Regions from separate parts of the Beggiatoa alba B18LD genome, predicted to be linked through region 3. Evidence: predicted binding sites of a transcription regulator. Region 3 holds the regulator's gene; each other region holds the start of a gene.
What was found. The regulator HrcA, encoded in region 3, represses chaperone genes, less so after heat shock. The targets are predictions, from matches to a motif close to TTAGCACTCNNNNNNNNNGAGTGCTAA.
Positions count from the first base shown of each region.

Region 1 (10,600 bases), 2.3 Mb from region 3:
GACGATAGAAATAAAAAAGCCTCAGTATCAATATACTGAGGCTTTTTTTTGTCTGAATCAGAATTCACAGAATTTTCAGAATTAGCAGAATTTAAAACCCCTTAAACCAAAAGATTAATGCGAATAACGTTTTTTAATTCTACCTGAGTACGGAGAGTTTCTTTTAAAAAAACAATAGCTTGAATGTTGTAGGGTGGAATAGCGAAGCGTATTCCACCTTGAAATTCTGCAAAAACTGAGCAAAAAAAGATTATAAATCGTATGGTGGAATACGCTTCGCTATTCCACCCTACATTTTTTAGTTGAAAAATTCTAAAAGGTTTTCGCCACTCGCTGAACTAGCGTTAGTTGTACCTTTGGAAAGTCCTGATGGGCGTTTGGTGATGTTCCATTATTCCTATTTTTCCTTTAGGTACAACTTTTTATTTCTTCCAGTCCGCTTTTATCATTAATCCTCTGTTTTATATCTATTATCTCGCCGTACTCGCGTTAGGTTATTTAAAGATTTTAAATCTTGTTAATCCTGCGAATTCTGACTCAGACAAGTCACTGTTTTTTTTTAAGAAACACTCACCCATAAAAAAACCCCGCTGAATAGCGAGGTTTTTTAACAGCAATTAAAAGGCGAGTTTAAAACGATAGGGCTTACATCATGCCCATGCCGTCCATACCACCCATACCGCCCATGCCACCATGTCCATGACCTGCATGATCATCTTTCTTAGGTAATTCAGCAATCATGGCTTCTGTGGTAATCATTAAACCAGAAACAGAAGCAGCATTTTGTAAAGCAGTGCGGGTTACTTTGGTTGGGTCAAGAATACCCATTTCGATCATATCGCCGAATTCTTCATTCGCAGCGTTATAACCATAGTTACCTTTGCCCTCTAAAATGTTGTTTAAAATCACAGAGGGTTCACCGCCTGCATTAGCGACGATTTGGCGTAAAGGCTCTTCCATCGCACGACGGGCAATGTTAATGCCTACGTCTTGGTCATGGTTTGCACCTTTCAGCTTTTTAATCGCTTGTAAAGCACGGACTAATGCAACGCCACCACCGGGCACGACACCCTCTTCAACGGCTGCACGGGTTGCATGTAACGCATCTTCAACGCGGGCTTTTTTCTCTTTCATTTCAATTTCGGTGGTTGCACCGACTTTGATAACGGCTACACCGCCTGCTAATTTAGCAACGCGCTCTTGTAATTTTTCTTTGTCATAATCAGAAGTTGCTTCTTCGATTTGTTGACGAATTTGACCAACGCGGGCTTTGATGTCTGCATTTTTACCCGCACCGTCGATGATGGTGCTGTTGTCTTTGGTAATAACAACTTTTTTCGCAGTGCCTAAGTCGGTTAAGCTGGCTTTTTCTAAGCTTAAGCCGATTTCTTCAGCAATCACGGTGCCACCCGTCAGAATAGCAATGTCTTGTAACATGGCTTTGCGGCGGTCGCCAAACCCAGGGGCTTTAACGGCAGCAACTTTGACGATACCACGAATATTGTTGACCACTAAAGTGGCTAAGGCTTCGCCTTCTACGTCTTCAGCAATGATGAATAAGGGGCGACCTTGACGGGCAACACCTTCTAAGACGGGAATCATTTCACGGATGTTAGAAATCTTCTTATCGCATAAGAGGATAAGCGGATTTTCTAATTCAACGCTCATGGTTTGTTGGTTATTGATGAAGTAAGGGGATAAGTAACCACGGTCAAATTGCATCCCTTCAACAACATCTAATTCGTTTTCTAAGCCTGAGCCTTCTTCAACGGTAATTACGCCTTCTTTACCAACTTTTTTCATGGCTTTGGCAATAATTCCGCCAATGTCTTCATCGGAGTTAGCAGAGATTGTACCGACTTGTGCAATGGCTTTGTCATCGGTGCAAGGTTTAGACATTTTCTTTAATTCTTCAACGGCAGCAATCACTGCTTTGTCGATACCGCGTTTTAAATCCATAGGATTCATGCCAGCAGCAACGGCTTTTAAACCTTCGACTAAAATGGATTGGGCTAATACAGTGGCGGTGGTGGTGCCGTCGCCTGCGATGTCGGAAGTTTGTGAAGCCACTTCTTTCACCATTTGCGCGCCCATGTTTTCGAACTTATTTTCGAGTTCGATTTCTTTCGCTACGGAAACACCATCTTTGGTGACGGTGGGCGCGCCAAAGGCTTTATCTAAAACAACGTTACGACCTTTAGGACCTAAAGTGACTTTAACGGCATTGGCTAATACATTGACCCCACGTAACATTTGTTGGCGAGCGTCATCAGAAAAACGGACATCTTTAGCTGTCATTGGAATATTTCCTCGGTAGGAATTTAAAATAAAAAATAGGTAACAGGGGGGAGATTAGGCTAAGACACCCATGATGTCTTCTTCACGCATGACGAGTAAATCTTCACCGTCAACTTTGACTTCAGTCCCTGAATATTTACCAAATAAAACGACATCATCAACTTTGACATCTAAAGGACGGATATCGCCGTTTTCTAAAATTTTACCTTTGCCAACAGCAACCACTTTCCCACGAATAGGTTTTTCAGTCGCGCTATCAGGAAGGACGATACCACCTGCGGTTTTACGTTCTTCTTCCATACGTTTGATGATGACTCTATCGTGTAAAGGACGGATTTTCATTAAAAACTCCCTGCGGTTATTGGTGTTAGTGTATTGAAATCGGATAAATAATTAGCACTCTTAGCCAGTGAGTGCTACTAATGATAAAATAAGACTAGACTTCGCAAATTTCAAGGAAAAAAAATAAATTTTATCGGACGACTTCACGCTATTTTAAATCTTTTGAAAAGACAAGCCATTATAAAAAATCGCTCAAAAAAAAACGGATAACCGTTTTTAAGGACAGTTATCCGTTTTGATTGGAACAACCTTCAGCTATGGCTAATTAGTGTAAGCTAGCTGCGCCACCAATGGGGCTATCAGGCTCTTTCGGTTGCAAGGATACATTACCTACATCGCCATCAGAGTTAGGTTTTTTATTGTTCCGATTGCTACGGTCATCCCAGTCTTTTGGCGGTTCTGGCTCTCTTCCTGCCATTAAGGCATCAATTTGTTCTGCGTCGATGGTTTCATACTTCATTAACGCATCAGCCATTTTATGCAGAATGGTGACATTTTCCGTTAGAATCGTTTTAGCCCGATCATAGTTACGGTCAATAAAAGAACGAATTTCTTCATCGATAATGTGGGCGGTTTCATCAGACATCATCTTATGCTGAGTGACGGTATGTCCTAAGAAAACTTCGCCACTTTCATCCCCATAGGCTAAGGGTCCCATCCGTTCTGATAAGCCCCATTTTGTCACCATTTTGCGAGACAATTCTGTTGCCCGATGAATATCATTAGATGCGCCTGTTGTCACATAGTCCGCCCCAAAAATTAACTCTTCGGCAATCCGTCCGCCAAATAAGCTAGAAATTTGACTTTCTAAACGTTGTTTGCTCGCGCTGTAACGGTCTGTTTCAGGTAAAAAGAAAGTCACGCCTAATGCTCGCCCGCGTGGAATAATAGAGACTTTATACACAGGGTCATGTTCTGGTACTAAACGCCCTACAATCGCGTGTCCTGCTTCATGATAAGCGGTTAAGCGTTTTTCATCTTCGCTCATCACCATAGAACGGCGTTCTGCGCCCATCATGACTTTATCTTTTGCTTTTTCAAAGTCTCCCATCTCAACCAGTCGTTTATTTGCCCGTGCAGCAAATAAAGCGGCTTCATTGACTAAGTTAGCTAAGTCCGCTCCTGAAAAACCCGGTGTACCCCGTGCGATAAGACTTGGTACGACATCCTCAGCAATAGGCACTTTACGCATATGCACTTTTAAAATTTGCTCACGTCCACGAATATCAGGCAAGGGCACAACCACTTGACGGTCAAAACGACCAGGACGTAATAAAGCAGGGTCTAACACGTCAGGGCGGTTTGTTGCCGCAATGACGATAATCCCTTCATTGCCTTCAAAACCATCCATCTCGACCAGTAATTGGTTTAAGGTTTGTTCACGTTCATCATGTCCACCGCCTAAACCCGCACCACGATGACGACCGACGGCATCAATTTCATCGATGAAGATGATACAAGGCGCGTGTTTTTTTGCTTGCTCAAACATGTCGCGCACCCGTGATGCCCCCACGCCCACGAACATTTCAACAAAGTCAGAACCTGAAATGGTGAAAAACGGGACTTTTGCCTCACCAGCAATGGCACGGGCTAATAAAGTTTTCCCTGTACCAGGTGAGCCAACCATTAAGACACCGCGTGGAATTTTTCCGCCTAAATTTTGGAATTTTCCAGGGTCACGGAGAAAGTCGACTAACTCGGCAACTTCTTCTTTCGCCTCTTCTACGCCTGCTACATCAGCAAAGGTGACTTTAATCTGATCTTCTTCAATCATGCGTGCGCGACTTTTGCCAAAAGACAGCGCGCCACGTCCGCCACCGCCCTGCATTTGGCGCATGAAGAAAATCAAAATACCAAATAACAACAGCATGGGGAACCATGAAATAAAGATTTGCATCAATAAAGATTGTTGCTCAGGTGCACGAGAGTCGATTTGCACTTGATGCTTCAGCAAGTCATTGATTAAACCGTCGTCACCAGGGTTATAGGTTGTAAAACTTTGCCCATCGGTGGTAGAGCCTTTAATTATCCGACCTTCGATAACGACTTTTGTTACCTGATTTTGCTGAACCTTTCGAATAAACTCTGAATATTCCATTGCCTGTGCAGTGGTGGTGCGAGGACCAAAATTGTTAAACACCATCATCAACACTAGGGCGATAACGACCCAGAGCAGGAGGTTTTTTGCCATGTCGTTCATTGACTTGCCTCTTTAGACTACAAACAAATAAAAAAAAGAAGAATTAAGCAGTATAACACTTTGCGAGTACGTAAATCTCTGGTGAACGAGCACGAGATGCATCAGGTTTACGAATCACAACTTGTTTAAAATGTTGGCGTAAGTCTTTAACAAACATGTCAAAACCTTCGCCTTGAAATATTTTTGCGAGAAAATGCCCATTTTTAGCCAAAACTTGCAGTGCTAAATCCCGCGCTAATTCCGCTAATAACATCGCACTGGGTTGATCGACTGCCTTTATGCCCGTGATATTGGGGGACATGTCAGACATTACAAGATCGGCTTTATGCTCACCTAATTGAGCCAGTAATGTCTCTAAAACGACTTGTTCGCGGAAATCCCCTTTAATAAAGGTAACGCCTGCAAGAGGTTCCATATCTAAAATATCAAGGGCGAAAATTCGCACTTGGTCGCCTAAATGACTTTTTAACCATTGAGACCAGCCACCTGGTGCAGCACCTAAATCGATGACGGTCATTCCTTGATGAAAGAGTTTATCTTTTTCATCAAGTTGAGCGAGTTTATACACTGCTCGTGAGCGATACCCTTCAGATTGGGCACGTTTTACATACATATCGGAATGGTGTTCTTGCAACCATGAATGACTACTTTTGCTTCTGGACATTGGGGTTTTGGGTATTAATGGGAACGAATGACGAGTAAAAAAATGTTAGGTTAATCAATTTACAGTTTTTCAATACTATATCATCACTGGCTGACACTGTTTGAAACGCTGTTTTTACTTTTTACTAATTAATAGATTTTTGTGTAATTTTGCTCAAGTTCTTATTTGATAATCATTCATTTTCCTTAAAACTATCTATTTCACTGAAATAAAGCAATACCCATTGTAACAGTAGAAAAACAACTCGGCTATGTTGGAATAATCCCTGATTTATCGCCATAGATAGCAAATAAATTTTTCGTAAATATCACACGCATTAATTGTGCTTATAATAGAAAAAATTCATGTCACAAAGTCATGATGATTAAGCTGTAATTGACTTTATTTCTATTTATCTTTTTGAGGTTTTATAACGTGTTACAAAGTATTTTGGCAAATCGTCGTAGCATTTACGCTTTTATCTTTTTGGCATGTGTCAGCTTAATGATGGCTGCTTATTACTTTCAGTATGTGCTTGGATTAGAACCTTGTCCATTATGTATGGCGCAACGCTTGGTTATGATTGCGATTGGGTTAACCGCGCTGATTGGTTTAATTCATGGTTCTTTTGGCTGGGCGAATAAAATTTATAGTTTTTTCTTATTCCTATTTGCAGTCGGTGGGATGGCAATTGCAGGCAGACAGTTATGGTTGCAAAGTTTACCTGAAGACCAAGTTCCCGCTTGTGGCCCTGATTTTGAATTTATGGTGAATAATTTCCCGATTTTAAAAACAGTTGAAACGTTATGGCGGGGGTCAGGTTCTTGTGCAGAGGTCACTTGGCAATTTTTAGGGTTATCAATGGCGGGTTGGACATTTATCTGGTTTGGTTTTTTTGCGCTTTTAGCTATTTATCAGATAGTTAAACGGTTTCAACCTATTTCAACATCTGCATAAGTTGACCTGTTTTTTCAGTTTTCCACTCGTTAGCGTTTGGCGGTTAAAGTCAAACGCTTTGAAGACCTGATGATGAACGATTCTTTAAAACCTTTATTAGAACGTGCTGAACTTTTATTAAACCGTTTAGAACACTTTTTCCCGCCAGCCCCCTCATCGCCTGATTGGGAAAATGTCCGAGCTTGTCGTTGGCGTAAACGCCAGCAGTATGGAGAGTTACAAGCGGTTTATCATCCGCATGATATTCGTTTAGCGGATTTACAAGGGATAGATGCGCAAAAAGCCTTAATAAACCGTAATACACAACAATTTATCCGTCATTGTCCTGCCAATAATGTGTTGTTGTGGGGGTCTCGTGGTACAGGTAAATCCTCATTAATTAAGGCGTTATTAAATGAATATGCCACGCAAGGCTTACGTTTGATTGAAGTAGATAAACAGGATTTAATTGATTTACCTGATATTGTTGATAACTTATATAATCGTTCTGAACGCTTTATTATTTTCAGTGACGATTTGTCGTTTGAAAAAGAAGATGCGAGTTATAAAGCATTAAAAAGTGTGTTAGATGGTTCTATCAGCGCGCCACCACGCAATGTTTTGATTTATGCAACGTCTAATCGTCGGCATTTATTGCCTGAATATATGAAGGAAAATTTAGAAGCAACTTATACGCCCGAAGGCGAAATTCACCAAGGCGAAGCCGTTGAAGAAAAAATTTCTTTATCAGAACGCTTTGGCTTATGGCTCTCCTTCTATCCTTTTAATCAGGATGAATATTTAGCAATTGTACGCTATTGGTTGGTGCAGTTAGGTGCAACCGACCTTGAAAATCCTGAAATGCGTAAAATGGCGTTACAGTGGGCATTAACACGCGGTTCAAGAAGTGGGCGTTCAGCTTGGCAGTTTGCGCGAGATTGGGCAGGACAGCAGGGCATTATTGAAAAATAGTGTATTTATTGAGTCACATTAGTTATTCATCATCTGTGCGATTTATCTCATTATCTATTATTGCGTCATATAGGAGTTGAACTGATGGGTGTAGATTTTAATCTGATGGTTTTTTTCGCTGTCGTAGTTATCATTTTTTTATACAACACAATTAAGATATTACGGGAGTATGAGCGCGGGGTTGTATTCTTTTTAGGACGTTATCAATGCGTTAAAGGGCCCGGTTTGATTATCCTGATTCCTTTTCTGCAACAGATGATGAAGGTGGAATTACGCACTGTTGTGATGGATGTGCCAAGTCAAGATGTGATTTCCCGCGATAACGTATCTGTCAAAGTAAACGCGGTGATTTATTTTCGGATTATCGAGCCTGAAAGAGCGGTGATTCAAGTTGAAGATTATCAACAAGCAACCAGTCAATTAGCACAAACCACACTTCGTTCTGTGTTAGGACATCATGAATTAGATGAAATGTTGTCAGAACGAGATAAGTTAAATAAAGATATTCAAGAAATACTGGATAAACAAACAGATGACTGGGGTATTAAAGTCAGCAATGTGGAAATTAAACACATTGATTTAAATGAAAATATGATTCGTGCGATGGCACGACAAGCCGAAGCCGAACGGGAACGGCGGGCAAAAATCATTCATGCAGACGGGGAATTGCAGGCTTCGCAAAAGTTGGTACAAGCGGCGAAAATTTTGGCAACACAACCACAAGCGATGCAATTACGCTATTTGCAAACGCTGAATGATATTTCCTCAGATGATAAAAGCCATACAATTGTTTTCCCACTTCCCATGGATTTAATTACGCCTTTGCAAGGTGCATTAAAAGCCTATGCCGAGGATAGAAGCGCGAAGGGTTAAAAATCACGTTTGGTTAACTGCTGTAAACCTGCTAATATTCATGCAATTAGCAGGTTTTGCGACCCGTCTAGCCACCCAATAATTGGCTCAATTGTCCTGTAAACCACAAATAGCCAACACCCGCAACTGCACCAACGCCAATAATCCCTAATACCCAAGATAACCAACTGGTTGATGATTTTTTATTCATCTCTTTGACGGCTTGAATTGCCTCACTCTTCTCTTTTTGGAGTTTGCGCCATTCCCATGGTGGCATCCGTTTTGCCTTTGGTAACGCCCATAATCCTAATTTTGCTTGTTGAGCTTTTTCTTCCAACTTTGCAAAAGTAGGTTCATTTGCATACTGTTGATAAACCCAAGCATGACCATTTTTAACCATTTCTTCATTGACATAAGTTCGACCACGATACACTTTACCAACAATACGCCCATAACGGTCTTGTGCAGTTTGTTCGATTTTAATGTCCTTATTCAGTACTAACGTAGCTAGAGCCTCTTTTGCCTCTGCACCATAAGGTTGCGCTTTTTCAGGGGCATCAATACTGTCTAAGCGGACAGTAATCGTGAGTCCATTATCACAATTTGCTTTTAATGTATCCCCATCGGATACATGTGTTACTTTAGCTTCTAATAAGTTTTTTTTAGTTGACATCAGCAATTATCACTACAGCGTCGAAATGAATGGAGGAAAAATGACATAGTAGCGTGAACAATCTTTTAGTGAAACTACCAATCAGGTGATTTTAACTAAATCAATATTTTATAAAAATAGGTTATTCAGGTTTCCTTAATGAAACGGCTTTGATAAGCTAACCAAGTGCACTACTTTTGAATTTTTCAATTAAACCCCCATGCAAGAAGAAGCTCCAACTATTTTAATTGTCGATGATGTCCCTGCGAATGTGGGTGTTTTATTTGACTTTTTGTCAGAAAATGGCTTTGAAGTCTTGGTTGCACGTAATGGGGAAAGTGCGTTGCAAATCGTCGACAGTGCCCATCCTCATTTAATTTTATTAGATATCATGATGCCAGGTATTGATGGATTTGAAATCTGTCGTCGTATTAAAGCAGATGAAAAAAATCGAGAAATTCCTATTATTTTTATGACGGCATTAACAGATATTGTTGATAAAGTAAAAGGGTTTAAACTAGGTGCAGTAGATTATGTAACGAAACCTTTTCATCAAGAAGAAGTCTTAGCAAGGGTTAGTACACATTTAAAAATTCATTATTTGCAGACAGAATTACAGAAAAAAAATCGAGAACTGCAAGAAAAAGAAATTGCTTTACAAAAAGCTAATAAAGAATTAGCCGATTTAGTCAGTCAGGATGGTTTAACCCAAATCGCTAATCGACGACGCTTTGATGAGTATTTGCAACTACAGTGGTCGCAAATGTTGAGAGTTGCGTATCCCTTAACTTTAATGATGTGTGATGTTGATTTTTTTAAAGATTATAACGATGCGTATGGACATCAAGCAGGAGATGAATGCTTGAAACAAATTGCGAATACCTTAAGCAATTGTGTAAAGCGTTCTATTGATTTAGCAGCACGTTATGGGGGGGAGGAGTTCGCAATTATTTTGCCTAATACGCATCAAGAGGGTGCAATGCAAATTGCTCAGGCGATTCATCAAGCCATTGCAACCTTGCAAGTTCAGCACAAGAAATCAAAAATCTCGAATTATATTACGTTAAGCATTGGTATTAGTACGGTCATTCCTAAATTGGGAATTAATGCAGAGCAGTTAATCTATGTTGCAGATAGGGCTTTATATATGGCAAAAGAGCAAGGCAGAAATCAAACGGTTTTTCAAGATTTTGAAAAGCTTGCTTCTTAAGAATCTAGTATTTATTTAAGCGAATTTTAATTATGTTAAATAAAGAGTTGCCAAATATTTTAATTGTCGATGATGTACCTGCAAATGTGGGTATTTTATTCGAATTTCTCAGCGAAAAAGGCTTTGAAGTATTAGTCGCACGTAATGGTGAGAATGCTTTACAAATTGCTGAATCTATTCGCCCAAACTTGATTTTATTAGATATTATGATGCCTGGTATTGATGGGTTTGAAACCTGTCAATATTTAAAATCGAATCCTAAGACGGCTGATATTCCTGTTATTTTTATGACTGCTTTAGCTGATACTGTCGATAAAATCAAAGGGTTAGAGATGGGGGCGGTCGATTATGTGACTAAGCCATTTCATCAAGAAGAAGTCTTAGCCCGTATTAATACGCATTTAACGATTCGCCGTTTACAACAGGAATTAGAGAGTAATAATAACGAGTTAGCTAGAAAAAATAAAGAGTTGAGCGATAAAAATAGTGAGTTAG
Region 1 is NZ_JH600070.1:352,647-363,246, reverse strand. Features, by position in the region: gene groL (chaperonin GroEL) at 646-2,298, opposite strand; gene groES (co-chaperone GroES) at 2,353-2,640, opposite strand; gene ftsH (ATP-dependent zinc metalloprotease FtsH) at 2,906-4,840, opposite strand; gene rlmE (23S rRNA (uridine(2552)-2'-O)-methyltransferase RlmE) at 4,884-5,504, opposite strand; gene BEGALDRAFT_RS01375 (disulfide bond formation protein B) at 5,919-6,440, shown strand; gene BEGALDRAFT_RS01370 (ATP-binding protein) at 6,510-7,391, shown strand; gene BEGALDRAFT_RS01365 (slipin family protein) at 7,476-8,264, shown strand; gene BEGALDRAFT_RS01360 (thermonuclease family protein) at 8,332-8,916, opposite strand; gene BEGALDRAFT_RS01355 (diguanylate cyclase domain-containing protein) at 9,116-10,105, shown strand; gene BEGALDRAFT_RS01350 (sensor histidine kinase) at 10,138-10,600, shown strand, end outside.
Region 1: the regulator HrcA is predicted to act here: its motif matches at 2,692-2,718, upstream of groES (co-chaperone GroES).

Region 2 (10,600 bases), 570 kb from region 3:
ACTGGATGAGGCGTTGCGGATACGCCAAGAAGAAGAAATGCCTGTCTATGAACGCTTGGGCGATGTGCGGGCGCGGGCGGTGACGTTAGGAAAAATCGCCGACATCCTGCAAGCGCGAGGCGAACTGGATGAGGCGTTGCGGATACGCCAAGAAGAACAAATGCCTGTCTATGAACGCTTGGGCGATGTGCGGAGTTTATTAATTACTCAGGTACAAATAGCTATTTTATTCATGCAATTTAGCTCACCCCGCCGCACCGAAGCCAATCAATTACTTTGTCAGGCGTTGCAATCTGCGCAAAAAATGCGTATTCCTGAAGCGGGACAGATTGAGGCGATTTTGCAAGATTACAACATGGATTATTAGATAATCTACTCTGTTAGATAGCAATTTCTAAAGAATCGCGTCATCTTAAAAGCAAAAAATGTATAATGTGAATTTTTACCCGTATTCTTGATTTGACTACAAGGAAAACAGTTATGCGTAAAATTTGTATTGTGGGGGGCGCGGGATTTCTTGGTAAACATTTGACTACGCGCCTCGCAAATCAAGGTTGCCAAGTCAATGTTTTAACTCGGCAACGTGAGAAACATCGCGATTTATTAGTTTTACCCACTGTTAAAGTGATTTCGACCAATATTTTTGACCAAGCCGAATTAAATAAACAATTGGCTGGGGCTGATGCCGTCGTTAATTTAGTTGGTATTTTAAATGAAGTCGGTAATGATGGCAGTGGCTTTCGTAAAGCCCACGTAGAAGCGACTAAGAATTTATTAACCGCTTGTAAAACCAATAAAGTTGAAAAATTTTTATACGTCAGCGCGTTAAATGCAGACGCTAAAAAAGGGTCAAGCAATTATTTACGTAGTAAAGGCGAAGCAGAAGATTTAATCCTTGCTACAAAAGGGGTTAGCTCTACTATTTTCCGTCCTTCTGTGATTTTTGGGAATGGTGATTCTTTCTTTAATCGTTTTGCTAACCTGCTCAGTTTAGCCCCTGTTTTTCCTGTTCCTTGCCCTAACGCAAAATTCGCTCCTGTGTGGGTGAATGATGTTGTTGATGCATTGGTTAAAGTCATAGAAAACAAAAACGGTGAACATCATGGTCAACGTTATAATCTCTGTGGCCCTAAAGTTTATAGCTTATTGGAATTAGTGAATTATACCGCCCGCGAATTATTAGGCGTAAAGCGTTGGATTATTCCTTTAAGTGAAAGTCAATCTTTCTTGCAAGCCAAAATCTTCGAGCGGATTCCCGGTAAACCTTATTCTTTAGATAATTATTTATCTTCTCAAACAGATAGTATTTGTCCTAAAGAAGGTAATGATTTTGCAAAGTTAGGCATTACGCCGACAACGGTAGAGGCGGTTATGCCCCGTTATTTCAATAATCCTGACCATAGAGCAGCTTATAGCTTTTTCCGTCGTGATGTTGCAGGGCATTGATTAATGGTGTAATTAAAAAAAGGGGGAAGCGCGTATTATTGCGTGTTCCCCCTTTTTTTATGGGCAAACTTCTGCCAAATTGAGCGTGTTGTATTAATGCTTATCGATTGATAATTTGTTCTTCAATCGCGCGTTTAATTTCTGGCTCAGTGAGTTTGCATTGTGTTGACTTCATTAAAAATTCACACATTTGGCGCAGAACATCATCGGATAATAAGGCATTTAATAAATTTTCGCGCCGTAATGCGACAACTTTTTGACGTAAGCGTTCTAAAAAGGCTTGGTTTTCCATGCCATGCTTAGAAAACATATAGAAATATTGGGCTTCTTGTTTATCTAAGCCGTCTTGTAAATCTATGGTTAGAATTAAATCAGGGGTGACTTTATTCTCAATCAGGGTGACATGATACAGTTGCCAAACCCTTAAATTGGTTAATAATGCCCATTTTATCCCTGAGTAAAGCCCGTAAGCAGTTGCTTGTAGGATTTGTTTATCTTTTAGCTCTAAGCCGACGCGCTTCGCTTCTAAGACGAGGACGGGTTTACCTTGTACCGATAAGACATAATCCGCTTTTTTTCCCTGAATATCCTTTTCCATCAAAATATCGCTGATTTCATAGCCTAAAACATCTTGCAAAACGCGGTCTATGACTAATTTTGTCGTACTTTCGTTTTGGTTGCTTTGGGTAATATTTTGAATAAGCGGTTGTATCGCATTCATTTTTTCAGTAATTAAGGCAATTCGCTCTAATGCCTCTTTTTTCAACAGTTGGGTTTTTTGTTTTGCATTGGGCGTATTGCCTTCGCTACTGGCAAGTTCATCGGCAACATTCAGTTGTGGGGGTGGCGGGTCAAAAGTGAGTTCTGCCATAAATTCTTTACTGCAACGCGGGCATTTAACTGCTTTGTTAAACATGGCGAAATCAACTTGAAAAATGAATTTACACGTTGTGCAGGTTGTCCACATGGTTTAAACCCCATTGTTAATATAATAAAACGCTTATTATAAAAGTTGCACATCGAGAAACCTATTGTTTTTATAAAGAGGATTAGCGGTTTTTTTAGGGTAAATTCTATCGGCACAATGACCCATGCACTGATAGGCGTGTTACCTTCTTGCGCGGGAATAACATGGAGGACTGGCAGTCATCGGCATCGTTTTATAGTACGTTTACTATAACAATGTAAATGTAAACACTACAAAAAACATAAACTCCCGCAACATCAGCATAAACTTAACGCTTGCAGGAGTTTAAGAGTATAGATTTATATCAAGTAATAACAAATACTTGCATTAAGCATCAATCACAATATTCTTTTTTAGCTTCTTCATGGCTTCGCTTTCAATTTGGCGAATACGTTCTGCGGATACATTATATTTTGCGGCTAAATCATGCAATGTTGCCTTTTCATCACTCATCCAACGTTGCCAAATAATGTCTTTACTGCGTGCATCAAGGTGTTCAAAGGCGGTATGCAATTGTCCGTCGTTATGTTGTTCCCATTCGTTTTCTTCAATTAATACTGCTGGGTCGTAACGGGTATCTTCTAAATAAGCGGCTGGGGAAAGTACTTCATCATTGCTATCTTCTGACTCTTCAGGTGGGTCAAATGAGACATCGTTTAAACTCATGCGCTTTTCCATCTCTAGCACATCTTTGACACTCACGCCTAAATCACTAGCGACAGATTCAACTTCTTGATTTGACATCCAACCTAAGCGTTTTTTAGAACTGCGTAAGTTAAAGAATAATTTACGTTGTGCTTTTGTCGTTGCAACTTTGACAATGCGCCAATTACGCAAAATATACTCATGAATTTCTGCCCGAATCCAGTGAACGGCAAAGGAAACTAAGCGCACGCCTAACGTTGGATCGAAGCGTTTCACCGCTTTCATTAAGCCAATATTACCTTCTTGAATTAAATCTGCTTGGGGCAAGCCATAACCTCTGTAACCATTTGCAATGTGTAAGACAAAGCGTAAATTGGACAGAATTAAAACCCTTGCAGCCTCTAAATCACCCTCTTTGACTAAACGCTCGGCTAATTCCCGTTCTTCTTCCGCGCTTAACATAGGCACTGTTTTCACTGCACGTGCGTAGCGTTCAACATCGTGACTTAATACGGCTAATTGACTATCAATCGTTAAAGCAAGTGTATTTGACATAGTTAAGATACCTCCCACCTTTAATTTTAGCACTCTCTCTATTAGAGTGCTAACTTTGTTAGTTAGCATAGAGTGTGTTTAAAAAAAATCAAGCCCTATTCCAAATCACAGATGATAAGTTCTAAATGGTATAAAACATCTGATAAATGGCATATCGGTGAATTTCATGTAAATAATCTATTTATTAAATAATATTTAGTCGCTAGAATGAAAAACACCGTAGTACTTCTTAACTTCACTTGGAGTTAGTCAATAATGAAAAAATACTTAGTTTTATTAAGTGCACTTTTCCTACTGTTTAACATTAATACCGTGTTTGCAAAAGCAGAAAAAGTCACTATCTGTTACAAAAAACATACCATGAGCATTGCTGAACCTGCACTACCCGCCCATTTAAAAAATGGTGCGACGGTTGGGGCATGTGAAGATAATGATGATGATATGGATGATGACGTTGGTAATCCAACGACAACAGGACCTGTTATTGTGGTCGTTGTGGATGCAAACGGTAATCCTAGCACCGTTGGTACTCAAATCACGATTAACTTCACTGTGCTAACCACAATAACAATCAGCAAAATTCCTGCCGCAGTGTTCGCTTTATTTAAAGCAGAACAAATTGCTTTAATCCCTGAAGATGCATTAGAAGGCTTAACCGTTGAACAATTTGTCTTTATTCGTCCTACTGCCTTTATTGGGTTTACCGAAAAACAGGTTGTTAAACTGGCGAAGAAACACTTTGAAGTCATCACCGCTTCTCAATTGGCAGGTTTTAGTATTAAAGCAATTGCGAAGATTTCAGGGGAAAAACTTGGAAAAATTAAACCTAAAGCCTGCATTGGCTTGAGTGTGGAACAAGTTGCTGCAATTGATGTGGACGCGGTAAAGGAATTAACTGCAACTCAATTGTCTTACATCACTTACACCGCAATCCGTGGCTTTAGCGTGCAACAATTCCAAAATCTGCAATTAGAAACATTAGCAGGATTAACAACGTCTAATGTTGCAGGGTTAAGTAAAGACATTTATGCAGATATGGGTGAAGACATTTTAACCCTGCTAGGTACAACCGTTGTTTCTTCTTTAGATTTAGAAGATTTAACCCTTGTAATCTTCAGTTTAGACTTTAAGAAGATTTCAATGACCACGATTTACCAATATTTGCCCACTACTTGGATTATTAATCCGCTCAACGGTAAGATTAAATTCCCGAAAGGTAAGTTAGCTTTACCTAAATTCAAACTGAAAAAAGGTGAATCGATTGTTGTTTCCTTACCTGAAGGTATTCCTGATTTAAACGTCGCTTTAACCTTAAATAAAGATGAAACAACGCCACAAGAAACCTTAGTAACCGTGATTAATCAAACCTTAGCCAGTTTGAATTTTGCAAACTTCACGGTTGCACAAGAAGACGGTTTAATAACCGTTAAAGGCACAGGTGACGCGAAAGATGTTGAATTATCTTTATTACCAGATGAGGATGGCGTAGAACAAGTTGATGATTCTGAACCTGCTGGTTTAACCATTGATGACGAAGGGAAATATGTCTTAACCACCCTAGAAGGCATCCGCTTTACCTTAATTCCTGCACCGCGTAAAACGGCTTATTTCAATAATATCGGTCTTAAAGTGCGTGTGAAGAAAAAAGGTGAAGTACGTTTAGAGATTCAGAAGTTAAATCGCGTTGTTTCCGCAGTCTTCTCACCCTTTATCATCAAAGCACCTGCTGGAACGCCTCAAGGGGTCAGCTTTAACGAAGATGGTACGATGTTAACCGTTGTCTTTGAAGATGGCATGATGCAAACAGCTTATCCGACAGTGATGGACAGAGATATTATGGTGTTAGCACGGAATTTATTAGCAGACGCTTTCCAATACGGCGAATATAAATTCTTAGCAAATGGCAAAATTCACTTTATTTATAGAGGGTTATTAATTGAGTCTAGCCCAACCTTTGATATTCAAGTTGGATACACCAGCACCCGTTTACGTCCTACCATTAATTTAGTAAAAGTCGCTGAAGAAGCTGATTTAGTGAGTGAAGATGGTGAGCGTCAACTGTTTAAACTGCGTGTTATTGGTAAACCCAGTGATTTATAATCCAGTCTAACAGTGACATAGTCATATAAAATAACCCCGCTAGATAAATACATTTAGCGGGGTTTTTTCTTGTGTATTACGGTATTAAAGACAACACAACGATTTAATGATAAAGGCGTATATAATTTGTAGTACCTTTTCGTATTCACATGATGTCATTTCAAACCATGAAGAAATCCGCTTTTTCTCTTATATTTACTTTATTATTAATGACTTTATTAGTTATTGCTTGCGGTCAACAAACCCCTCCCGTCACGACAATTACAGGTTCAACGATGGGAACTGGTTATACCATTGCACTTCCTCATTTACCTGAAAACTATACGCCTGAAAAACTAAAACAAGAAATCGATAATATTCTGATTATTGTCAATAATCGGATGTCAACTTATCAGAAAGATTCTGAATTAAGTAAAATTAATCAGAACTCAAGTACGGATTGGATTTCTATCTCGCCTGAATTATCGCTCGTCATGACTGAAGCACAACGCATCAGCCAATTAAGTCAAGGACAATATGATATTACCGTAGGTCCTTTGGTTAATTTATGGGGCTTTGGCCCGCGTGACCCTATGGCAGAAGACCGTATTCCCAGCGCAGAAGAAATTCAGAACATTCGTGAGTTTGTTGGCTACGAAAAACTGCATTTACAGACCACACCAGACCTTGCGCTGAAAAAAGACCATCCCAACATGTATATTGATTTATCTTCTATTGCGAAAGGCTATGGCGTTGACCAAGTTGCTAATTATTTAGAAAAGATAGGAATAACGAATTATTTAGTCGATATTGGCGGGGAATTACGATTAAAAGGGAAAAATTCCGCAGGACAATATTGGCGTATTGCCATTGAAAAACCCGTTGCGAATGAACGAGCTGTGCAACATGTGATTTATTTAAGTAATCATGGGCTTGCAACCTCAGGCGATTATCGAAATTATTTTGAAAAGGATGGCGTGCGTTATTCACACACCATAGACCCGCATACAGGTAAACCGATTACCCATAATTTAGTTTCTGTGACCGTTGTCGCAGATACCTCTATGACTGCAGACGGTTTAGCCACCATGTTTATGGTTATGGGCGCAGAAGCCAGTCTTGCTTTAGCAGAACGGGAAAAAATAGCCGTTTTCCTCGTGGTTAAAGAAAAAAATGGCGAGTTTGTCGAGAAAAGTAGCACTGAATTTGCGACTTATTTACAAGTGCCTAAACCGTAAGTGTTAGGACATTTGTCTTTTTAACACGGATTAAAAGACCTGTTAGGATTTAAAGACTTAGCAGGTCTTTATTTTTTAGTCAAAACAATAAAAAATACACGAAAGGATAGGATTTATTTCCACTGTAGCGATGGCAGAACATATTTTATTTTTAACAGGAAAGTTGGCAGAGGCGAATTTAAAGCGCGTGCTTGCGTCTATAGAGCCATTATCCTTTACCTATGAAGTTCATCAATTAGGGCTAACCGTTGCAGGATTAATGACGGCGGACATGATAAAACGTCGTTTAACCGATACGCGCCAAGCAACCCGTATTATTGTGCCGGGGCGTTGTCGTGGAGATTTAAATGCCTTAAGTGTGCATTTAGGTATTCCTGTTGAACGGGGGACGGATGATTTAAAAGATTTACCCGAGTTTTTTGGCAAAAAACACCATAAAGCTGATTTAAGTCAATATGATGTTTTAATTTTTGCCGAAATTGTCGATGCCTCACAACGTAGCATTGAGGCAGTGGTAAAACGGGCGCAGTATTATCACGCAATGGGCGCGAATGTGATTGATTTGGGCTGTTTGCCTGATACGCCTTTCCCGCATTTGGCGGATTGCATTACCGCATTGCATGAACAAGGCTTTAAAGTCAGTGTAGATTCTATGCAGGCAACAGAGCTGTTACAGGCGGGAAAAGCTGGCGCAGATTATTTACTCAGTTTGAAAGAAAGCACGTTATGGATTGTCGATGAAGTTGCATCGACACCTGTTTTAATCCCTGAACAGCCTGAAGATATGGACTCGCTGTATCGAGCAATTGCCCATTTACAGCAGAAACAACGCGCTTTTTTTGCCGACCCAATTTTAGACCCTATTCCCTTCGGTTTTACTGATTCCTTAGTGCGTTATCACAGTTTACGGCGGACACTGCCCGATGTGCCTATCATGATGGGAATAGGCAATATTACCGAGTTGACCGATGCCGATACAGCGGGCATGAATGCCTTATTAATGGGAATTATCAATGAGCTGAATATTAACGCTGTGCTTGCAACAGAGGTGAGTACACACGCCCGCCGTGCAATTCGTGAAGCGGATTTCGCCCGCCGTTTGATGTATTTTGCAAAAACGCATCAATCTCTACCGAAAGGCATACATCGTGGCTTAATGGGCTTACATGAAAAACGTCCGTTTCCTGATAGCGCGGACGAAATCAAAGAGTTGGCAAAAACTGTGCGCGACCCAAGTTTTCGTATTCAAACCAGCGAATCAGGGATTCATATTTATAACCGTGATGGGCATTATTTAGCACAAGACCCTTTTCAATTGTTTCCCCATTTAAATTTGGCGGAAGATGGTTCTCACGCTTTTTATATTGGCGTAGAAACCGCCCGCGCTCAAATTGCGTGGCAGTTGGGTAAACGTTATACCCAAGATCAAGAATTACAGTGGGGGGTTGCAGTTGAAATGCCTGAATCAAAAGTAACACCGCAGACAGATAATAAAAATGATGAGGCTTATATTTGCCTTGCTTGTGGTTTTGTTTATAAAGAAGCGATAGGCATACCAAATGCGGGCATTCCTGCGGGGACAGCTTGGGCAGATATGCCCAGCGATTGGGTTTGCCCTGTTTGTGGTGTGATGAAAACTGAATTTGAGAAAGTTATAAAATCGTAATTTTATCAATGAGAAAGCCACATATCAGGACTGCCAGTCCTTCAAGGACTGGCAGTCCTTTTCTTTATCTATCCTAAACAGTAAATTAATACCGCTTATTTATTCCCTGTTACTAAGCGTTTAATATGCGGAGTCGCATCAAAAACCGCTGTGACAAAGTCGTTATAAGCATCTGAATTGGCTTCTATCCAAGTTTTATCAGTCACGACCACCGCTTGCACCGCTAACGTTGTGACACTACTGCTAAAAAAGCCACTTTGTAGCTTATCGTAAGTGCCTGAAGGAATTTTCGTAAAATGATAAATCCGTTTGCCCAGTTGGTCGGTTTTATTGTCAAAATCGCCATCGTCGACTGGGACTAACTTCAGCTTATCCCCTTGTGCATTAAAGCTCTTCATCGTATCGGAGTTTAAACCACCGATATAGAGCAAACATTGTGCTTCTCTGCCTTCTACGAGTTGTGCTAAAGCGCGTCCTTCGCCTATCGGTAAAGTAGGCACTTTACTGTAATCCTCATCTAATAACCCAAATGACCGCCAAGTCAGCGCAGAGCCACTGCCTTTAACACCAACAAGCAAGGTGTATTTATCAGGATAATCTTCTAAATCACCCACGCCACTAACGCCAGATTCCCGATTGCAAATTAAATGCACATATTCATCATATAAAGTTGCTGTTTGTTCTAGCTTTAAAGCACTACGTACTTGCGTATCTTCTTCTGCAAAATAAGCATCGGCTTGTACAATTGCTGCTTGACAAGTTTTATCCTTTAATTTCTTAAGATTATCTGCTGACCCTTTAGTTTCTACCACATTCACGGTTAACACGCCTTTTGCCTGTGTTGCAATCATTTCCCCCACAGGAAAATAAGTACCTGTTTTACTTCCCGTACATAAGCTTAAGCTAGGTTCTACCGCGATTGCAGACGTACTGATCAATTCCGTTACGACCAACAAAGCAAGCGATTTATATAAAACACGCATCATAAACTCCTTTAATTTCAATAAGTAATTTAATACTGGCTTTTTTACAAAACTCTTTAAAAACATAGTTGTTTATCTTCAAACTTCAAGCATGATTAGGTGCGTCAAGCAATTCAGTGAATAACCATTATTAATTATTTCAATAGCTATTTATTTATAGATTGAGTCTGTCTATAATGCAGAAATTAAATATAACAACCTGTACACCAGACAAAACACCACCACAATAGAGGAGAGGGATATGAGTAAACTGGACTATAAGTCCCTGTATAACCAATCTATCCAAGACCCTGCAAGTTTCTGGGGAGACGCTGCAAAGTCGATACATTGGTACACCCAGCCTGTAAAAGTATTGGATGATACCTGTAAACCTTTTTATCGTTGGTTTTCAGGGGCAGAAATTAATACATGTTACAACGCTTTAGATCGTCATATTGATGCAGGACGGGGCGAACAATTAGCCCTTATTTATGACAGTCCAGTGACCGAAACGGTTAAAAAATACACCTATAACGAATTACGCGAACAAGTCGCAAAATTTGCCCGTGTATTGCATAGCAATGGAGTCGCAAAAGGCGACCGCGTCATTATCTACATGCCCATGATTCCTGAGGCCGTGATTGCAATGCTTGCTTGCGCACGGATTGGGGCAATTCATTCTGTTGTCTTTGGTGGTTTCGCGTCTAAAGAATTAGCGACACGGATTAACGATGCAAAACCCGTTATGATGATTTCCGCCTCTTGTGGTTTAGAAGGTAAAAAAGTTATACCTTATAAACCCTTGTTAGATGAAGCGATTCAATTATCTGACCACAAACCCGATAAATGTATTATTTTCCAACGTCCGCAAGTTCAAGCCAGTATGCAAGCAGGACGGGATTTAGATTGGGTGAGCTTAACCGAAAAAGCCCAACCGATTGATTGCGTTCCTGTGGCTGCAACAGACCCTTTATATATCCTTTATACCTCAGGCACAACAGGTATTCCTAAAGGCGTTGTACGTGACAATGGTGGTCATGCT
Region 2 is NZ_JH600070.1:2,051,475-2,062,074, forward strand. Features, by position in the region: gene BEGALDRAFT_RS08335 (NB-ARC domain-containing protein) at 1-367, shown strand, start outside; gene BEGALDRAFT_RS08340 (complex I NDUFA9 subunit family protein) at 481-1,446, shown strand; gene BEGALDRAFT_RS08345 (type I restriction enzyme HsdR N-terminal domain-containing protein) at 1,547-2,413, opposite strand; gene rpoH (RNA polymerase sigma factor RpoH) at 2,741-3,613, opposite strand; gene BEGALDRAFT_RS08355 (hypothetical protein) at 3,869-5,713, shown strand; gene BEGALDRAFT_RS08360 (FAD:protein FMN transferase) at 5,863-6,930, shown strand; gene BEGALDRAFT_RS19665 (DUF6513 domain-containing protein) at 7,061-8,596, shown strand; gene BEGALDRAFT_RS08370 (TAXI family TRAP transporter solute-binding subunit) at 8,692-9,582, opposite strand; gene BEGALDRAFT_RS08375 (propionyl-CoA synthetase) at 9,779-10,600, shown strand, end outside.
Region 2: the regulator HrcA is predicted to act here: its motif matches at 3,640-3,666, upstream of rpoH (RNA polymerase sigma factor RpoH).

Region 3 (10,600 bases):
CTACTCAGTCTGCCCCGCACGACCCTACAACAAGCTTGGAACGAAACCACTTACCAACTACAAAAACGCCGCGATAACCCCGTTTGTGTAGAGGAAGAATTTACTTTAAATCCAAAAGATACAGGATTATTCTTAAAAACGACCTTCCCGCTCCAAGCACCTGCTGTCCATAGCCAACGCCCACGCATGGCAATTCTGCGCGAACAAGGCGTAAATGGACATGTTGAAATGGCAGCCGCCTTTGATAAAGCAGGCTTTACCAGCGTTGACGTACATTTAAGCGATATTTTAGCGGGACGAGTCAGCCTCAAAGACTTTCAAGGCTTTGCCGCCTGCGGTGGCTTCTCCTATGGCGACGTACTTGGCGCGGGCGGTGGCTGGGCAAAATCCATCCTCTTCAACCCGCGTGCTTACGACGAGTTTTCCGCCTTCTTCCAACGTACTGATAGTTTCGCGCTGGGTATTTGCAACGGCTGTCAAATGATGGCGCAATTACGCGACATGATTGATGGTGCACAACACTGGGCGCAATTTGTCCGCAACAAATCCGAACAATTCGAAGCCCGCTTTGTTATGACTGAAATCCTTGACTCACCCTCACTGTTTTTACAAGGCATGGAAGGCTCGATGATACCTGTTGTGGTTTCCCATGGCGAAGGACGCGCCCAATTCGACAACACCAGCCATTTAGACCGTGCTTTACGCGATGGACTGATAGCCCTACGCTACGTTGACCACAGCGGACACATGAGCGAACGCTATCCCAGCAATCCCAACGGCTCACCGCAAGGCGTTACAGGCTTAACCACGCCAGACGGACGTTTCACCATCATGATGCCCCATCCTGAACGGATTTTCTTAACCAGCCGTTGGTCATGGAAACCCGACAACTGGCAACATGAAGAAAGCCCTTGGATGCAGATGTTTTATAACGCTCGGCGGTGGGTGGGGTAGTAGTAAGTAGAAATTCCTCCCTGTAAGGGGGGAATATTTCCATTTTACAATTCAAGAGAAAATATTTTTTCTCATTTGCTATTAACCCGAGTACGGCGAGATAATAGATATAAAACAGAGGATTAATGATAAAAGCGGAATGGAAGAAATAAAAAGTTGTACCCAAAGGAAAAGTAGGAATAATGGAACATCACTAAACGTCCACCTCCACTTTCCAAAGGTACAACCATGGATATGATAACAATCCTGTTCTGCTCAATCGATGACTTTTGTAAATGGTTTATACCCTTATGGGAACAAATGTTGTTAGAAGAAGGAAATCTCAAGAAAAGTCAGCGAGATGGGACAATGTCCCCGTCGGAAGTGATGACCTTACTCGTGTTGTTTCATCAATCTAATCAACGCCATTTCAAAGGATTTTATACCCACTATGTTCCGCATGTTCTCGGGGGGGGCGTTTCCGAAACGGGTCAGTTATCAACGGTTTGTTGAGTTATCCCAATCAGTGATGATACCGCTCAGTGCCTACTTGCACAGTCGGCGGGTAAACTCTCGCGGGATTGCCTTCATTGACTCCGCCCCGTTAAAGGTTTGCCACAATCGGCGAATTTCACACCATAAAACCTTTGCAAACCTCGCACAACGGGGGGAAGAACTCTATTGGGTGGTATTTTGGCTTTAAATTGCATTTAGTCATTGATGATACAGGGGAATTAATCTCCTTTTTTCTCACCGCCGCGAATTTTGATGACCGCAAGGGCTTAAGGGCGATGACGCAATTTATTCAAGGCAAGTTATACGGTGACAAGGGCTATATTTCTAAAGCATTAAAGGCAACTTTGAAAACGCAAGGCATTGAATTAATCACGGGTGTCCGTAAAAACATGAAAAAAGGGCCGCTCAGTGAATTTGATACGATAATGCTAAAAAAAACCTGAGTTTGGCGAGTTTCTTTTAAAAAGACAACAGCTTGTCTGAATCAGGATTCACAGAATTTTCAGAATTAGCAGAATTAAAAAGCGTTATTCACCTTAAATTTTTGGTTTTAGGGTTTTAAATTCTGTTAATTCTGAAAATCCTGATTCAGACAATTTTTTAATCTTCTCTGGTGAATTCTTTTCGCGTGTTCCGACAGATCTACTAGGTTTTGAAAACCTAGCAGGTCTCTGTTTTATTTTATAAAACTCGCCGAACTCAGGTTATTTTATTTCAGCCCTAATACATCTTGCATATCAAATAAGCCTGATTCTTTCTCAGCAAGCCAAGCCGCAGCACGTACTGCACCTTTTGCAAAAGTCATACGGCTTGAGGCTTTATGGGTAATTTCTATCCGTTCACCAACATCAGCAAACATCACAGTATGCTCGCCGACAATGTCGCCTGCGCGGATGGTTTGAAAGCCAATGCTTTGGCGGTCACGCTCGCCTGTAATACCTTCTCGGGCATAAACCGCACAGGTTTTTAAATCACGTCCTAAGGCTTGCGCAACGACTTCGCCCATGCGTAACGCAGTCCCTGATGGGGCATCGACTTTGTGGCGATGATGGGCTTCGATGACTTCTATGTCGACAGTATCACCGAGCACTTTTGCCGCCATTTCTAGTAATTTCAGGCTGAGATTGACCCCAATGCTCATATTCGGCGCGAAAACGATGGCGATGTCTTTGGCGGCTTCGTTAATAATGTTTTTTTGTTCATGAGAAAATCCTGTTGTGCCAATCACCATGCGCTTTTTTGCTTGGCGACAATAGGCTAAATTGGCAAGTGTCGCTTCGGGGCGAGTGAAATCAATCAATACGTCAAAGTCATCTAAGCATTTAGATAAATCACTTTGTACGCTGATGCTGAGTTTTCCAACGCCTGCAAGTTCGCCTGCATCTGCGCCTAAAAGTGTGCTTGCGGGATGTTCTAAAGCAGTCGCTAAAACGGTTTCTGGGTGTTGTTGGGTAGCTTCTATGAGGTGTTTACCCATCCGCCCCGCTGCCCCTGCGATGGCTATTTTAATCATGGCGTTTTCTCGCTTTGATATCGAATATATCGAATAAATGAACGATTGAGGAAAAGATGAAAGAAATCGATGCAGATGTTGTGCGGTGCGTCGTGATGTTTTTTAACGCACCGACATTGAGTGAGAGAAACTTACAGTTTCATATCGTCAAAAAACTTTTTAACACGGTCTAACCATGATGTTTCTTGTGGACGATGATGATTTGATTCTAAAGTTTTGCCGAATTCTTCCAATAATTCTTTTTGACGACTGGTTAAACTCACGGGAGTTTCTATCATAACGCGACAATGTAAGTCGCCAACACTGCCACCGCGTACAGGTTTTACGCCTTTGCCACGAATGCGGAATGTTTGCCCTGTTTGCGTTCCTGGGGGAATTTTGAGCATGACACGCCCGTCTAAAGTTGGGGCTTCTAATTCGCCACCGAGTGCGGCTGTGACAATACTAATCGGCACTTCACAAAATAAATTACTGCCTTCACGGGTAAAAATAGGGTGTTGGCGGACGTTAATTTGTACATATAAATCGCCTGAAGGTCCCCCATTTACGCCCGCCTCGCCTTCACCTGATAAGCGAATGCGGTCGCCTGTATCCACCCCAGCGGGAACTTTAACGGATAAGGTTTTTGTATCTTTTGTCCGTCCTGCACCGTGGCAAGTAGGGCAAGGGGTTTCGACAATTTTGCCAACGCCACGACAATAGGGGCAGGTTTGTTGTACGGAGAAAAAGCCCGATGTCATGCGCACTTGTCCTGCACCACCACAATGGCTACAAGTTACAGGACTCGTGCCAGGTTTTGCGCCTGAGCCGTGGCAGGTTTCGCATTCGACTTGTGTCGGAATCCGAATTTTAACGTCGGTGCCGTTGACAGCTTCTTCTAGGGTAATGGTTAAGTCGTAACGTAAATCAGAACCGCGATAAACGCGATTACCACCAGCCCCACCATTACGCCCTCCACCACCGAACACGCTTTCGAAAATATCGCCAAAGTCAAAACCACCGCCAAAGCCACCACCGCCCCCGCCACCCATGGAAGCATCAACGCCTGCATGACCAAATTGGTCATAAGCCGCTCGTTTTTGGGGGTCGGATAAAATTTCGTAAGCTTCTTTTGCTTCTTTAAATTTTTCTTCCGCATCCGCACTGTCGGGGTTGCGGTCAGGATGGTGTTTCATCGCTAGGCGACGATAGGACTTTTTCAGTTCGTCTTCACTGGCGTTTTTTTGTACGCCCAGCACTTCGTAATAATCTCGTTTTGACATGGTAGCGCGTTGTTTGGCAAGGGGTAAATGGGATTTGCAAAATCACGTGACAACGGAAATAACAAAGCGCACTACTTAATTTTTAGGCTAAGTAATGCGCTCAACAGTCATAAAATGACGGCAATTATTTCTTGTCGCCTTTGACTTCTTCAAACTCAGCGTCGACTACGCCATCGTTAGATTTGGCTGCATTTTCTGCCGCTTTGGTGAAGCCTTCACCGCCTTCAGCCCCGCCTGCTTGTTGGTAGGCTTTTTCGGCTAACTTGCCAGATAATTCGGCAAGGGTTTGGGTTTTGGCTTCAATATCTTCTTTATTATCGCCTTTCATGGCTTCTTTAACCGCTTCCACCGCTGCTTCAATCGCGGTTTTTTCGTTGGTGTCGACTTTGCCATCTAAGTCTTTTAAGGTCTTAGTGACAGAATGCACCATGTTGTCCGCTTGGTTACGGGCGTTGACTAGGTCATGGAACTTACGGTCTTCTGCGGCGTGTGCTTCCGCATCTTTGACCATGCGTTGAATTTCGTCTTCACTTAAACCGCTAGAGGCTTTGATTTGAATGGATTGCGCTTTGCCTGTTGCTTTGTCTTTAGCGGACACATGCAGAATCCCGTTAGCATCAATATCAAAGGTTACTTCGATTTGTGGCACGCCACGAGGTGCTAAAGGAATATCTTTTAAATCAAATTTTTCTAGCGATTTATTCGCGGAAGCCATTTCCCGCTCGCCTTGTAAAACATGAACCGTTACGGCGGATTGATTGTCGTCAGCGGTTGAGAAGACTTGTGATGCTTTGGTTGGGATGGTGGTGTTTTTCGGGATGATTTTGGTCATCACACCGCCCATGGTTTCAATCCCTAATGATAAGGGGGTTACGTCTAACAGTAATACGTCTTTCACTTCGCCCGCTAACACAGCACCTTGCACGGCTGCCCCAATCGCAACGGCTTCGTCAGGGTTGACATCTTTACGCGGTTCTTTGCCGAATAAATCTTTCACCCGTTCTTGCACTTTCGGCATACGGGTTTGTCCACCAACGAGAATGACTTCATCGATTTGGCTAGCACTTAAGCCAGAATCTTTTAGCGCGATTTTGCAGGGTTCTACAGTGCGTTCGATTAAGTCTTCGACTAAGGCTTCTAATTTCGCACGGGTCAATTTTAAATTCAGGTGTTTAGGACCTGAAGCATCAGCCGTGATATAGGGTAAGTTGACATCGGTTTGTTGGCTAGAAGACAATTCGATTTTTGCCTTTTCAGCGGCTTCTTTTAAGCGTTGTAAGGCTAAGGGGTCATTTTTTAAATTAATCCCTGTATCGCGTTTAAATTCGTCAACTAAGAAGTCGATAATCCGTAAGTCAAAATCTTCCCCACCGAGGAAAGTATCACCGTTAGTAGATAACACTTCGAACTGTTGTTCGCCATCTACTTCAGCAATTTCGATGATGGAAATATCAAACGTCCCTCCCCCTAAGTCATAAACAGCGATTTTTGCATCACCGCGTTTTTTATCCATTCCATAAGCAAGTGCGGCGGCGGTGGGTTCGTTAATAATCCGTTTAACATCTAAGCCTGCAATCCGTCCTGCATCTTTCGTGGCTTGACGTTGGGAGTCATTAAAGTAAGCGGGGACGGTAATCACGGCTTCTTTAACGGTTTCGCCTAAATAATCTTCGGCGGTTTTTTTCATTTTCATCAACACCCGCGCAGAAATTTCAGGCGGTGCCATTTTTTTGCCTTTTGCTTCAATCCATGCGTCGCCGTTGTCGGCTTCCATGATTTTGTAAGGAACGATGTCTAAATCGCGTTGTACGACTTTGTCTTTAAACTTACGTCCGATTAAGCGTTTAACGGCATATAATGTATTTTGTGGATTGGTAACTGCTTGACGTTTCGCAGATTGTCCAACTAAAACTTCGCTATCATCGGCATAAGCGATAATAGAAGGGGTTGTGCGTGCACCTTCGCTGTTTTCAATCACACGAACGCTTTTACCTTCCATCACGGCAACGCAAGAGTTAGTTGTACCTAAGTCAATCCCAATAATTTTACCCATGATTCTGTCATCTCCTGTTAATTCTTTGAGTAATAATTGTTTTTTACTGTTATCCGATATAAGGGCATGGCGTTTTTTTTCAAGAAAAAAGCGTTTTTTTATAAAAAGCCATTAAGCCCATTTTTTATGAAAGCGGATGAAGCCAATAACAATATGAAGTCTTGCTATTTCTTGGTTATTTTGGCGTTTTAGCAACGACAACACGAGCAGGACGTAATAAACGCTCGTTTAATTGATAACCTTTTTGATGAACGAAAAGGACTGTATTATCTTCAACATTGGGCACAGGTTGCATTGCCATCGCTTCGTGGAATTGGGGGTTAAACTTCTCGTTTTGCGGGTCGATTACTTGTACGCCGAATTTTTCTAAGGTGCTGGCTAGCATTTTTAGGGTTAATGCCATGCCTTCAGCAACCGTGGTTAAGCTCGTGTCTGCGTTCTTTGTGGCTTCTATGCCTAACTCCATACTGTCTTTGATGGGGAGTAATTCTGTTGCGAATTTTTCTAAGGCATATTTACGTGCATTTTCAAGGTCGCGTTCCATGCGTTTATGCATGTTTTCAAATTCGGCTTTTTGTCTTAATAAGGCATCCCAATTTTCATCCGCCCTACGGGTTGCCTCAATCAGTTGACGATTAAGCTCTTCTACTGAAATCGGCGTTGACTCTGTCTCAACGGCTGGGGCTTCTAATAATTCTTCATTTTCAATAACAGCGTTGGTAACTTCTGGATTTTCTGGCGGGGTTGTCTTGTCATTTACTGTGCTTGTCATTCGTTACTCCAAAAATAGTGAGCAAGTTTTTATTGCTAATAAACCATGAAAAAAAGGGGGGTAGCGGGTACAGGATAAATTGCGCCCGAATCCATGAAAAGTCGTAATTAATCGCAATAAGTAGGGATAAATCTGTTTACTTCAAGGCGGAACTAAGCAGTTTTGCTGTTAAGTCGACAATGGGGATGACGCGCTCATACGCCATGCGGGTAGGGCCAATGACACCTAACACACCAATGACAGAGCCATCTACTTTATAAGGTGAGGTAATCACGCTGCAGTCGTCGAAAACTTCGTAACCTGATTCTTCACCGATAAAAATTTGAATTCCCTGTGCATTAATGGCTTGGTCTAAAAGATGGAGAATATCGCATTTTTGATTAAATGCGCTGAATAAGTGGCGAAGTTTGTCGATATTGGTTGACAGTTCAGCAATATCCATTAAATGGGTTTGCCCTGCAACGACAAAATCGGGTTTATCTTCTTCTTGATTGGTAAAAGTTTTATCTGCCATTTCGAGGGCAGTTTCCATTAAATTATCTAAGTCTTGGCGAGCTTTGCGCATTTCGCCGACTAAATCTTGACGCACGCGGTGAATATCTTTACCAGCAAAGGCGGCATTTAAATAATTGGCGGCGTGTTCTAATTCTGTGGAGCTATAAGCGCGACTGGTGTGAATAATTCGATTTTGAACTTCATGTTCATTAATAACGAGAATAGCCAATACCCGTTGTTTTGAAAGGGATAAAAATTCGACGTGACGGAGTGCTTGGGTTTTACGACGGGGGAGCATAATCACGCTGGTTAAATGCGTGACTTCAGAGAGGAGATTCGAGGCTTTTTCGAACAAGCGTTGATTATCAAAACTTATTGCATCATTGCGGAACATTCGTCTTAATAGACTTTCTTCATCGTTACTGAGTTGTTTAACTTGTAATAAGCTGTCGACGAAAACGCGATAACCGCGAACGGTTGGAATTCGTCCTGCAGAGGTATGTGGCGAAAAAATTAAGCCCATTTCTTCTAAATCAGCCATCACATTGCGAATGGTTGCGGGGCTTAAATCTAAGTCGCTTTCTTTGGATAACGTGCGAGAGCCGACGGGTTGACCGTCTCGAATATAACGGTCAATCAAGATTTTTAAGAGTCGTTGTGCACGCTCGTTAATCTGCTCATGCGTAGCCTTTAACATGATGTTAATAACTTATCTAGTTGAATTTGCTTGTTGTTTGTGATTTTATGGTAAGGGAAAACCCCTATACTTTTTTAATGATAGTTAAAAAAGTAAGGGTAAAGCTTACAACTTCAATAGGCAAGTTATTATCGTTTTTTAGGGAGTAATATCCACGAAAAACACGAAAGGCACGAACACTACTTTTTTTCGTGTTTTTCGTGCCTTTCGTGGACAATTAACGGGGTAACTGAATCGGCCCTAAAAAGCGAGCATCTTCTGTCACTTTCCATTCAGGGTTATCTTTTGCCGTCATGGTAAATTCAATCTCGTTACTTTGTGCAGGAATGTTAGCACGCTCAACATTGACGCGAGCAGGTAAATCTAAAACAGACCCACTTTCTACCTCAATCACCGCTTTGTCCGTTTCAAACTGCGCATCCTTTAAGCCAGTCACCGTAATTTCATATACATGCGGATGTACATCTTTATTGATAACTTTCAAAATATACACGTTTTGAATTAAGCCTTCGTTATTTTCACGATATAAAACATTACGGTCACGAATCACATCCAGTTGTAACGGTTGGCGGATGGAAATGGAATAAATTAATAATCCAAACAGAATAATTAATAACGTGCCATAAATAAACACACGGGGTCTGAAGATATGTGTCGGCTTACCATTCATCGCATTATCTGTCGTATAACGGATTAAACCTTTTGGATAGTCCATTTTATCCATCACATCATCGCAAACATCAATACAGGCAGAACAGCCAATGCATTGATATTGCAAGCCATCCCGAATATCGATACCCGTCGGACAGACTTGCACGCACATCGTACAGTTGATGCACTCCCCTAAATTTTTAGCCTGATAATCCTCGCCTTTCTTCCGCGACCCACGTGGCTCACCGCGATTTGTATCATAAGCAATGATTAACGTGTCTTTATCAAACATCGCACTCTGGAAACGCGCATAAGGACACATATACGTACAGACTTGTTCCCGCATAAAGCCCGCATTGCCATACGTTGCAAAGCTATAGAAGAAAAACCAGAAGGTTTCCCAACCCGATAAATCAAAACTGCTTAAACTGCCTGTTAATTCCCGTATAGGGGTGAAATATCCAACAAATGTAAAGCCTGTGATTAAAGAAAAAATAATCCAGATACTATGTTTCGTCGCTTTAATTCGAAATTTATATGCTGAAAATGACTCTTTATCTAACTTCATTTGTTTTGCACGGTCGCCTTCAACTAAACGCTCCATCCATAAAAAGGTTTCCGTCCAAACCGTTTGCGGACAGGCATAACCACACCATAACCGCCCCGCTAACGTCGTGAAAAAAAACAGACTAAAGCCTGCAATAATCAATAAAAAAGCCAGATAAATAAAATCCTGAGGCCAGAAAACCCAGCCAAAAATGTAAAATTGTCGCGCGGGTAAATCAAATAAAACAGCTTGTCGTCCATCCCACTGAAGCCAAGGAAAAATATAGTAAATACCTAATAACACCAAGACACTCGTCACCCGTAAACGGGCAAATAACCCATGCACTTGGCGAGGGTAAATTTTCTGCCGTTTGGCATATAAGCCTTGTTGCACCTCATCAAGAGGAATGGCAGTCGTTGATTTAATTTTGTTGTTTTCTGCGTTCATGGTAATTCCTGCTTATCGCCAAAAGTCTTAAACACTGGTTAAAGAGCAAATAAAGTACCAATTAATTAATTATTTAAAAAATAAATAGTTAAGCGATATTATTCACCATTATTCGTGATTTAAATCACGATATATCGTGAGGGTTACGATATTTCGTTTTTTCATTCGCTGTTCATTTAATGACTATCTGTTTTTACAATCTATCTGTTTTAAAATAAGCCTCCCTGACAATTAAAAATAAGAGAAAAAATTTATATTAATGAAGTCAGTTAATTATAATTGCTAATAACATTAAATACCAAAAGGAACAATTTTCGCATTACCGAAAATACTTCCTGACGCAGTGCAGTGAACCCTTTATAATGACTTAAACGGTTGACTGCACATGTCATCTACAGACAAGGAATAAGAATAATGCAAATTAAACGCTTGATTATGATTGCTGTCGCCGTCTGTTTTGTCATCTTAATCAGTATGACAATTCAGGCGTGGCATACAGTTGAAGACGCTAAACAACAAGCTCAAGAAACAATTGGCACTTTGGAAAAAAAACAGGCTGAACTAGAGAAAAACTATCAGCAACAAAAAGAAGAAACAATAAAATCCCTACAAAAAATCAATAGCTTAGAAACCGATAATCAAAACTTACAAACGCAACAAACCACGTTAAAAACGGCATATGAGCAAAAACTGCAAACACTACAAACAAATCAA
Region 3 is NZ_JH600070.1:2,618,103-2,628,702, forward strand. Features, by position in the region: gene purL (phosphoribosylformylglycinamidine synthase) at 1-954, shown strand, start outside; gene BEGALDRAFT_RS19530 (hypothetical protein) at 1,183-1,446, shown strand; gene BEGALDRAFT_RS19615 (transposase) at 1,463-1,636, shown strand; gene BEGALDRAFT_RS19535 (transposase) at 1,581-1,892, shown strand; gene dapB (4-hydroxy-tetrahydrodipicolinate reductase) at 2,159-2,962, opposite strand; gene dnaJ (molecular chaperone DnaJ) at 3,094-4,224, opposite strand; gene dnaK (molecular chaperone DnaK) at 4,349-6,277, opposite strand; gene grpE (nucleotide exchange factor GrpE) at 6,453-7,049, opposite strand; gene hrcA (heat-inducible transcriptional repressor HrcA) at 7,186-8,241, opposite strand; gene ccoG (cytochrome c oxidase accessory protein CcoG) at 8,459-9,886, opposite strand; gene BEGALDRAFT_RS10785 (hypothetical protein) at 10,301-10,600, shown strand, end outside.